2 linked regions of the Heliomicrobium gestii genome follow. The protein of the gene in region 2 binds, or shares a complex with, the protein of the main gene of each other region. Links are inferred from orthologs where the notes say so. Each region holds a gene or a part of one and is shown on either strand. Other genes may lie near its edges.

Region 1 (3,737 bases), on a different replicon or contig from region 2:
TGGACAGGCTGCACAGGCACTGGCGGCGCCTGCGGCGGATAGGCGGCGACCGGCGGTTGGGGAGGATACCCAGGCTGCGCTCCATAATATCCCGGCGGAGGGTAACCGTACCCCGGAGGCGGGTACGCAGGCGGTTGATTGCCATACCCCGGCGGTGGACCTCCGTAACCCGGCGGCGGCGCGGCAACCATCGGCATTTCGACGGGAGGTTGGGAAGCCGGCGGAGGATATGCAGCGGGCGGAGTCGAGGCGACTGGAGAATGCGCCACCGGCGGAGGTGGAGGCGGCGCTGTTTCCGTCTGTGCCGGAGCGCTCGCAGGGGTGGATGACATATCCCCCATCAATCCGGAAACAAGTTGCTTGGCAAAGGGAATCGGGTAGACCTGCATCAACTCGCTGTCGACAAGTCCTTCAATAACCATCCGGAAGGACACCTTGACCACCGGATCCATCTCAGGATGGGGTAATTTCTCACTGGCAAAATCAATGGTGTTCAACGCCGGGGGGGAAATATCGATCTTTTTTTGCAGCATCGTCGCCATGGAGGTGGACGCCGACCCCATCATCTGGTTCATCGCTTCCGAAATGGCGCTGAAGTGAATTTCGTTCAGTTCTGTCGGCGGTGACATACCGTCGCCGCCCATCATCAGATCGACGATGATCGCCACGTCAGATTCGCGGATGATCAGCACATTGCTGCCTTCCAATCCGGCTGTATAGGTCACATCGACGACAACGAAGGGTGAGGGATAGTCTTTTTGCAGCGCCGCTTTCGATGTGACCGTCACACGGGGCGTCGTAATGTCGACTTTTTTCCCTAAAAGAGTAGAAAGTGTCGTCGCCGCCGTACCCATGGAGATATTGGCGATCTCGCCGATTACATCTCTTTCCAGTTCACTGAAGTCGGCTTGCGGTTCGGCTGCATCCAACGACATTACAGGTTCACTGGGGGCGTCGGCGCCTCTCAACAGGGCATCAATTTCCTCCTGGGAAAGGACGCCGCTACTCATCATCTGTCTCAACTCCTTTTTCGTATGTCGCTGTGATCTGGATACCCATTTTGGAGCCGGAGATGCCCGGACGCGCCAGGTATTTGGTCCGTTGACCGATGAGCACTTCCAGTTCGGAATCAGAACGATTGTCCAACTGGATCACGTCACCCAACTGCAAATCCAAAAGCTCGGAGACGCTGAGCGAAGTGCGTCCCAACAAGACGGTGATGGGGACAAGCGCCCGTTCCAAACGGTTGCGCAACGCCTCCAATTGTTCCGCCGTGCGCTCCTTAGCCGCATTGGAAAACCAAAAATGGGCGCTTAACTTGCCAATGATCGGTTCCAGTAATATATAAGGCAGGCAGATATTGATCATTCCCTCGACATCGCCGATTTTACATGCCAAGGTGATGACGACGACCATCTCCGTGGGCGCCACGATCTGAATAAACTGCGGGTTTGTCTCGATCATCTCAAGGCGGGCTTTTACCTGAGCGATGTTGTCCCAAGCCTCGGTGAAACTGTCCAACATGCGTCGCGTCGTCCGTTGAAAAACAGATTGTTCAATCTCTGTCAGCCCTCGGATCTTGTCCGGTGGGTTGCCTGTTCCTCCAAACAAGCGATCAATGACGGCGAAAGCGATATTGGGGTGAATTTCCATGATCCCGTTCCCATTCAACGGGGGCATCGTAAAGATGTTAACGATGGTGGGGTTAGGAATGGAACGAATAAACTCTTCGTAGGTCAACTGGTCTAACGATTGCACCGATATCTGCACGAGTGTGCGCAGGTTTGCGGCCAAATAGGTCGTTAAGGTACGGCAGAAGTTTTCATAGATGACTTGCAATGTGTGAATCTGGTCCTTGGAAAATTTATTCGGCCGCTTAAAGTCGTAAACTCGGATCTTGCTCGCCAAATCATCTTTGACATCCTCAGGCGTTACCTGACCGCTGGCGAGGGCGGCCAGCAGCGCGTCGATCTCGGCCTGGGACAGAATATCGCTCATGTCCTACCCTCACCTCCTGAAATCAGTCGTTATCATTCCGGGCAGGACTATTGATAGACAAGCTCCTGGAAGTAGACATTACGGAATTTGTCGGCGCCAAACTGTTTGTTTAAGGCGACCAAGATGTCTTTTTTGACCTTTTCCTTGCTGTCAGATACCTGGAAATCCTCTACCGTTTTCGCGCTGAGGATATAAAGGATCCGGTCGCGGATGACCGGAAGCTGTTCCTTCAATTCGGCCAGCTTTTTCTCGTCCTTCTTTTCCTCATTCAGTTCCAGGATCACTTTGGCTTTTAGGAAGCGTTTCCCACCAGGGTCAGCCAGGTTGGTCGTGAAGTCGCCAGCCTCAAAAAGAACCCCCACTGTTTTAGGCGCTGTCGCTTTTGGCGTGTGGTCCGAAACAGCGTCCGGACTGATAAAGAACTTAAATACCGCCACAGCGATGATGGCCGCCGATACCAGCACGGCAACGGCGATAATGATCAGCTTCGTATTCAGCGGTTTCTTTTTGGGCGCGTTTTCGGTATCAGCCATGCCGGAAAAACGCTCCTTCCTTGGCTAGGGTATAAATTGAACAGAACAGGCCCTACCTTACCTAATTATACATTCATTCGAGTTCTTCCCGCTAGGTCCTTCTTTTTGTCAGATATCCGTCGGTTTTATCGCTACGACAGGTTTGATACATGCCAGGCGGTAGGCGATCACCTTTTCCACCACTTCATCGGAACTTTCCAATACAACGATCTTCTTGCCTGTCGTCAAGGTGATGATCGTATCTGGAGTCGCTTCGACTTGCTCTATCAATTCTGCATTGATCACCAGTTCGCTTTGGTTTAACCGCCTGATCTTGATCATCGACCTGCCCTCCATTGTCAATGCAAAGATACGGGCGGGCTGATCGGACCTACCCGCCCGTCATCGATTATCGTTTCAAGTTAACCAGTTCTTCAAGCATACTGTCAGAAACGGTAATGATCCGGCTGTTGGCCTGGAATCCGCGCTGGGTCGTGATCATGTCGGTAAATTCCTGGGATAGGTCGACGTTGGACATCTCCAATGCGCCTGGGGTGATGGCGCCACGGCTGCCCACGGCCGGTTGGCCTGTGTTCGGTTCGCCGGAGTTGTTGGACCTCATATAGAGGTTGGAACCAGCCTTTATCAATCCGGCAGGGTTGGAGAAGGTCGTCACACAAACCTGGGCCAGCGCCAGGCTCTTGCCGTTCGAAAAGGTGCCTGTCAACACGCCAGCTGAATCGATGGCATAGGTCTTTAAGGCGCCATCGGCGTATCCGTTCTGGCTCAGTTTGTCGACCGTCGTATCGGAAGAGAATTGGGTGATAGAGTGAAGATCGAGGTAGAACGCGGAATTGTTTGACGTTGAAGGGAACGTAAAGCCAGCGGAGTAAGAACCTGTCGGCATCGCTGTCATTTTATTGACGCCCAAGCCGGGGAAACTGAAATCAGTGGCATTGGTCACATCAAAACGCTTGAACATGCCGTTGCTGCTGAAGTAAATTTCACCCTGAATAAAGCCTGTAGCCGTTGTAATCTTGTGTGTGGTCGGATCTTCTGTAGTAATACGCGCCGACACAATCCAGTGGTTTTCGTCACCGGCCTTGCTGACATTTTTCATGGTCAACAACAGGTTGTGCTTACCGCCTTTGGAATCGAAGATCTCGATCGATTTCTGGATCGGCAGGGAACTGGCCTGCAGGCTGTTCAGGTTTTTGTTGAAGGAAA
Region 2 (4,546 bases):
GTCTCGGTCGTCGTCTGCTTCCTCTGGGGTTACCTGCTCTATGGCGGCGACATCGCCACCGTCTGGCCCCTCTTCGGCGTCTCCAACCAGCTTCTCGCCTCGCTGGCCCTGGCCATCGGCACCAGCCTGATCCTCCGCAAGACAGGCAAAGTCCTCTACGGCCTGGTCACGGCGATTCCCATGGTCTACCTCTTCGCCTCCGTTATGACCGCCGGTTACTGGACCATCGTCAACCAGTACCTGCCGGCCAACAACATGATGAACACGGTCCTCTCGTCGATCATGATGGGCCTCTCCGTTGTCGTCATGGGCGACGCATTGATCAAGTGGTACTCCATCATCAAGGAGCATCCGAAGGCGAGAGCGAAGGAAGCGGCCAAGTCGATGTAAGGTTGTTTCCGAAAAAACTGCAAAAAAAAGAGCCGCTGATCATGATCAACGGCTCCTTTTTTTTACGACTAGCGCTACATCTCCAACCCGATATTGACCTCGATCCTCCCGAAGGACGTCTCCACCGGCACGGCGATCGTCTCGACAGAACTGATGATGAAGTAGATGTCCTGACCGAAGATGATCGAGGGGGGCGTGATGTCATAGGTGGCGGTTCCGCCGGAGAGCAACGCCTGCACATTGGCGGTGATGGCGTTGCCGGTGATCATGTTGGCCATCTCGCCGATGGCGCTGCGGGCGATGCTGTCGATCTCCTCGACCGGCATGCCGTACATCATGGCTGAGACGATCTTTTTCGCCGTCTCCGACGAGAGCGAATAGGCCACGTTACCTCGCAGGTTGCCGACCAAGCCGAGCACGGCGGTCACATCCATGTCCACATGCATGGTCTCTTTCTGTTCCGGTGCGCCCCGGCGGATGTCGGTGGCGCCGAACTGGCCCAAGACGTTTTCCAGGGCGTCCAAAAACGGGACGATATGCTTATCTTGCATCAGTCGCTCCTCCTATCGGCGCCCTAGGCCTTGCTGATGGCCATGCTGGCCTTCAGTCTTCCATGCGCGGTTTTAAAGTTGACAGAGATGGACGCGATCTTGGGGATGGCGATGATCACGTCGTTGCCGGCAAAAACGATGGGCGGCGCCAACCGCAGGCTCAGGCTGTATTCATTGTTCAATTGGGTGATGGCGTTGCCGGAGATGATGTTGTTCATCTCCGAAACAGAAGCCAACACCATGTGATCCTTGACGGAATCATATTCGCCGCCGATGAGGGTCTTCGCGACATGCAAGGCCAGGTCGCTGTCGAGATCGAGCAGAAAGCGGCCTTTCACCTTGCCGGCGAAGGTGAGGATGGAGGTGACGCCAAGGGAACGGATTTCATCGCTGTCCTGCGCCGGGCCCGATTCGATCTCCACGTCGATGTCCGCCATCTGCCGGAAGATGTTGACGACCGCGTCGGAAAAGGGTTTGGTCATGCGTTGATCCATGGTTCTTCCCCCTTTTATACCACCTTGGCGATGGCGCTGATGATTTTATAATCGTCGAAGGGCTTCTGGAGGAAAATATCGACGCCCAACTCCTTGGCCTGTTTGACGATCTCTTCATCGCCCATGGCGCTGAGCATGATGATGCGCGCCTCGGGGCTCTCCGTCTTGATGGCTCTCGCCGCTTCAATCCCATCCATAACAGGCATGGTGATGTCCATAAAGACCAGATCGGGGGAAAGCTCCCGATACAGTTCAACGCCCACTTTGCCGTTCATGGCATCGCCGGCGACTTCATAGCCATGCTTTTCCAGGGTTTTGCGGAGCAGGTTGTGAATCAACGGGGAATCGTCGACAAGCAGGATCTTTTTAGTCATGGTTCTCCCTCCAAATATGCGATTTCCAGGATGAGGTTCACGTCGCCGGCGAAGACACGCAGGCACCGGTCAGCTGCCTTGTTTTTATATAAGGTATATCGGTTCTGCCCCACCATGACGAAGGGTAGGGTGATCCGGTAGTGTTCATCTGTTCCCACGAGACCGGACTTGCCGCTCCCAGCGATAATGTTGATCAGTTCGGCCACCCCGTCGGCCAAGTCCTCTTCGGACAACTCCTCCGGCGCAAGACCGGTCATCTGGGAGACGGTGAGTGTTGCCGCTTCGCGCGACAGTCCAATGGCGACCATGGCCGTTCGTCGTCCGATGATCATCATGGCGCCGGTAAAATCGCAGGCGGGGCGCTCTCCGGTGGGACAGGCCGCTGCTTCCACCGCCAGTCCCGCCATCGTATGTAGCACTTCCATAACGGCGCCGGTCAGGGAATCGCGCAGGCTGTTTATAGCTCTCCCCTCCCCAGGCACTCGATGATTTTCTTCAGCAGCTCTTCCATCGTAAACGGTTTGACCAGGTAGTGAATGGCGCCGGCCCGGATGGCGCGGACAATGTTTTCCCGCTCTCCCTCGGTGGTCACCATCATCACGGGGATGTGCTTATATCGGGGATGATGCTTGATGGTCTGAAGAAACTCCCAGCCATTCATCCCTGGCATGTTCCAATCCAACAGGATCAGATCCATGTCGGGATGCGCTTCGAGAATCGCCAGCGCTTCCGCTCCTTCCGACGCTTCCAAGAGGTCGCAGTCGAGCACCTCGGCGGCGCCGCGGATGATTTTCCGGATAATCGCGGAGTCATCGACTGATAAGAATTTCATCATGGCTCCCTCTTGACGAGATAGTAAATTCCACCTTGATGCTCATGTCGTTGGTAGTGCTCGCCATAGCCGGTGAAAATCTCGGAACCGCCCAGGAAGAGCGCCCCGCCGGTGCGCAACTGATCGGCCATCCGCCGGAAGATGTCACGCTTCAATGGCTCGGAAAAGTAAATGGCGACGTAACGGCAAAAGATGACGTCAAAGCACCCCAGCCCTTGATAGGCATCCTGCAGGTTAAACCGTTCAAATCGGACAGCCCTGCGGATCCGGTCGTCGATCGACCAGACACGCCCCTCTTTTTGAAAGTAACGCTCCTTATGGCCGGCATCAAGGCCGCGCAGGATGGAGATGCTGTCGTATTTGCCGGCCCGGGCCACCTGCAATACGGCCGGAGAGATATCGGTGGCGACGATCTCGAATTGATCGAGGGTGATACCGGCGATGGCCTTGTCCTTGAGGTACCGATCAATGCACATGGCCGTCGAGTAAGCTTCCTGCCCTGTTGAGGCGGCGGCGCTCCAGAGACGGATGCGCAAGCGCTTCCCTGTGCGCAATTCCTGAATAAAGCGGGGCATGAAGATCTCTTCAAGAATGCGCCAGGGCGTCTTGTCGCGAAACCACATGGTCTCATTCGTCGTGATCGCGTCGATCACCTTTTCGGTCATGGAACGATCACGGCTTTTGTAAAGGAAATGGTAAAACTCTTCAAAGTCCCGTGCGCCCGATTCAGCCAGCAGTTTGCCCAACCGGCCTTCGATCAGGTAGGCTTTGTCATCATCGATGTGGATGCCGCACTCCCGCTCAATATACTGCTGCATTGAGCGAAAGCCTTTCCTATCCTGCAACATGCTCATGGGCTAGACTCCCCCCGAAACGATGCGAACGACGCGGGCGGAGATATCGGGCAGGTCAACCACTTCATCGGCCAGTCCCGCTTCCGCAACGCTGCGCGGCATGCCGTAGACAACACAGGTTTTTTCGCTCTGGACAAGACAGTAGCAGTCACAGTGCTTTTTCAGTTCCGCCACGCCGCCCATGCCGTCGCTTCCCATCCCCGTCAGCACAATCGCCAAGACACGTTGCCGCGCCCATTCGCGGGCCAAGGAGGCGAAGAGAACATCGGCGGCAGGACGGACGCCGTGAACGGGCGGTCCCTTATCCAATCGGATCACTTTTTCCTTCCCCTGGGAGGCGACAGCCATATGGCACCCGCCGGGCGCGATCAGGATCCGGCCCGGCGCGATCGCCTCCCCCTCCCGTGCTTCTGCCACCGGGATGGCGCATTTCCGGCTCAGCGTGTGGGCCAGGATGCGAGTAAAATCGGCCGGCATGTGCTGGACCACCAGGATCGGCTTGGCGAAGGAAGGCGGCAACGGGAAAAGAACTTGCTCCAATGCCACCGGGCCGCCCGTGGAGGAGGCGATGACCACCAGATCGACGCCGGTCAACCGCTTCCGTTTCGACGGCTGGGCGATCCCTGTTTCCTCTTCCGGAGGAAGGGGGGCTTTTCGTTGCGCCCAAAGCTGGGCAGGGGGTTGCGGCGGCGCTTGCGGCCTCGTTGAAACCGGCGGCGCCGGCGCCCGTGAACTCATCACCAGTTTCCCCATGTGAATCTGGGTGAACAGGGCCTGCAGTTGAGACTTGAGCCGCTCCGTGCTCTTCTCGGCATCTGTCTCAGGCGGTTTCGCGACGACATCGAGCACGCCGGCGCCGGAATCCTGCGTCGTCGCCAAATCGGAACCGTCACCGCCGATCATGATGACGGGCAGTTGGGGGTACTCCCTGCGGATCCGCGCCAACGTGGCCGGGCCGTCCAATTCCGGCATCGATTCGTCCAGGAGCACCACATCAATCCAGTGCTGTTTCAACCGTTCCAGGGCAAGCAGACCGTTGGAGGCTGTGCAT

What was found. The genes of interacting proteins can lie anywhere in the genome.
Region 1: the proteins of GTO89_RS06050 (region 2) and fliM are in contact, whole or in part, in a crystal structure (PDB 1F4V), measured with the Escherichia coli proteins. The link is inferred for Heliomicrobium gestii from one-to-one orthologs.

The regions. Positions count from the first base shown.
Region 1 is NZ_WXEX01000008.1:54,621-58,357, forward strand. What follows is about bases 1-2,953. They hold fliM (flagellar motor switch protein FliM), read right to left. Parts: upstream 1,999-2,953; coding sequence 1,003-1,998; downstream 1-1,002. Other genes in these bases: fliY (flagellar motor switch phosphatase FliY), read right to left, coding at 1-1,013; GTO89_RS10495 (flagellar basal body-associated FliL family protein), read right to left, coding at 2,046-2,531; GTO89_RS10500 (flagellar FlbD family protein), read right to left, coding at 2,640-2,852; GTO89_RS10505 (flagellar hook protein FlgE), read right to left, coding at 2,920-2,953. Outside these bases: more of GTO89_RS10505, read right to left, coding at 2,954-3,737. UniProt on the Escherichia coli protein: FliM is one of three proteins (FliG, FliN, FliM) that forms the rotor-mounted switch complex (C ring), located at the base of the basal body.
Region 2 is NZ_WXEX01000004.1:156,102-160,647, forward strand. What follows is about bases 955-3,932. They hold GTO89_RS06050 (response regulator), read right to left. Parts: upstream 2,642-3,932; coding sequence 2,267-2,641; downstream 955-2,266. Other genes in these bases: GTO89_RS06035 (chemotaxis protein CheX), read right to left, coding at 965-1,435; GTO89_RS06040 (response regulator), read right to left, coding at 1,450-1,809; GTO89_RS06045 (chemotaxis protein CheX), read right to left, coding at 1,806-2,216; GTO89_RS06055 (CheR family methyltransferase), read right to left, coding at 2,641-3,495; cheB (chemotaxis-specific protein-glutamate methyltransferase CheB), read right to left, coding at 3,499-3,932. Also shown: GTO89_RS06025 (carbon starvation CstA family protein), read left to right, coding at 1-390; GTO89_RS06030 (chemotaxis protein CheX), read right to left, coding at 465-941; more of cheB, read right to left, coding at 3,933-4,546. UniProt on the Escherichia coli protein: Involved in the transmission of sensory signals from the chemoreceptors to the flagellar motors.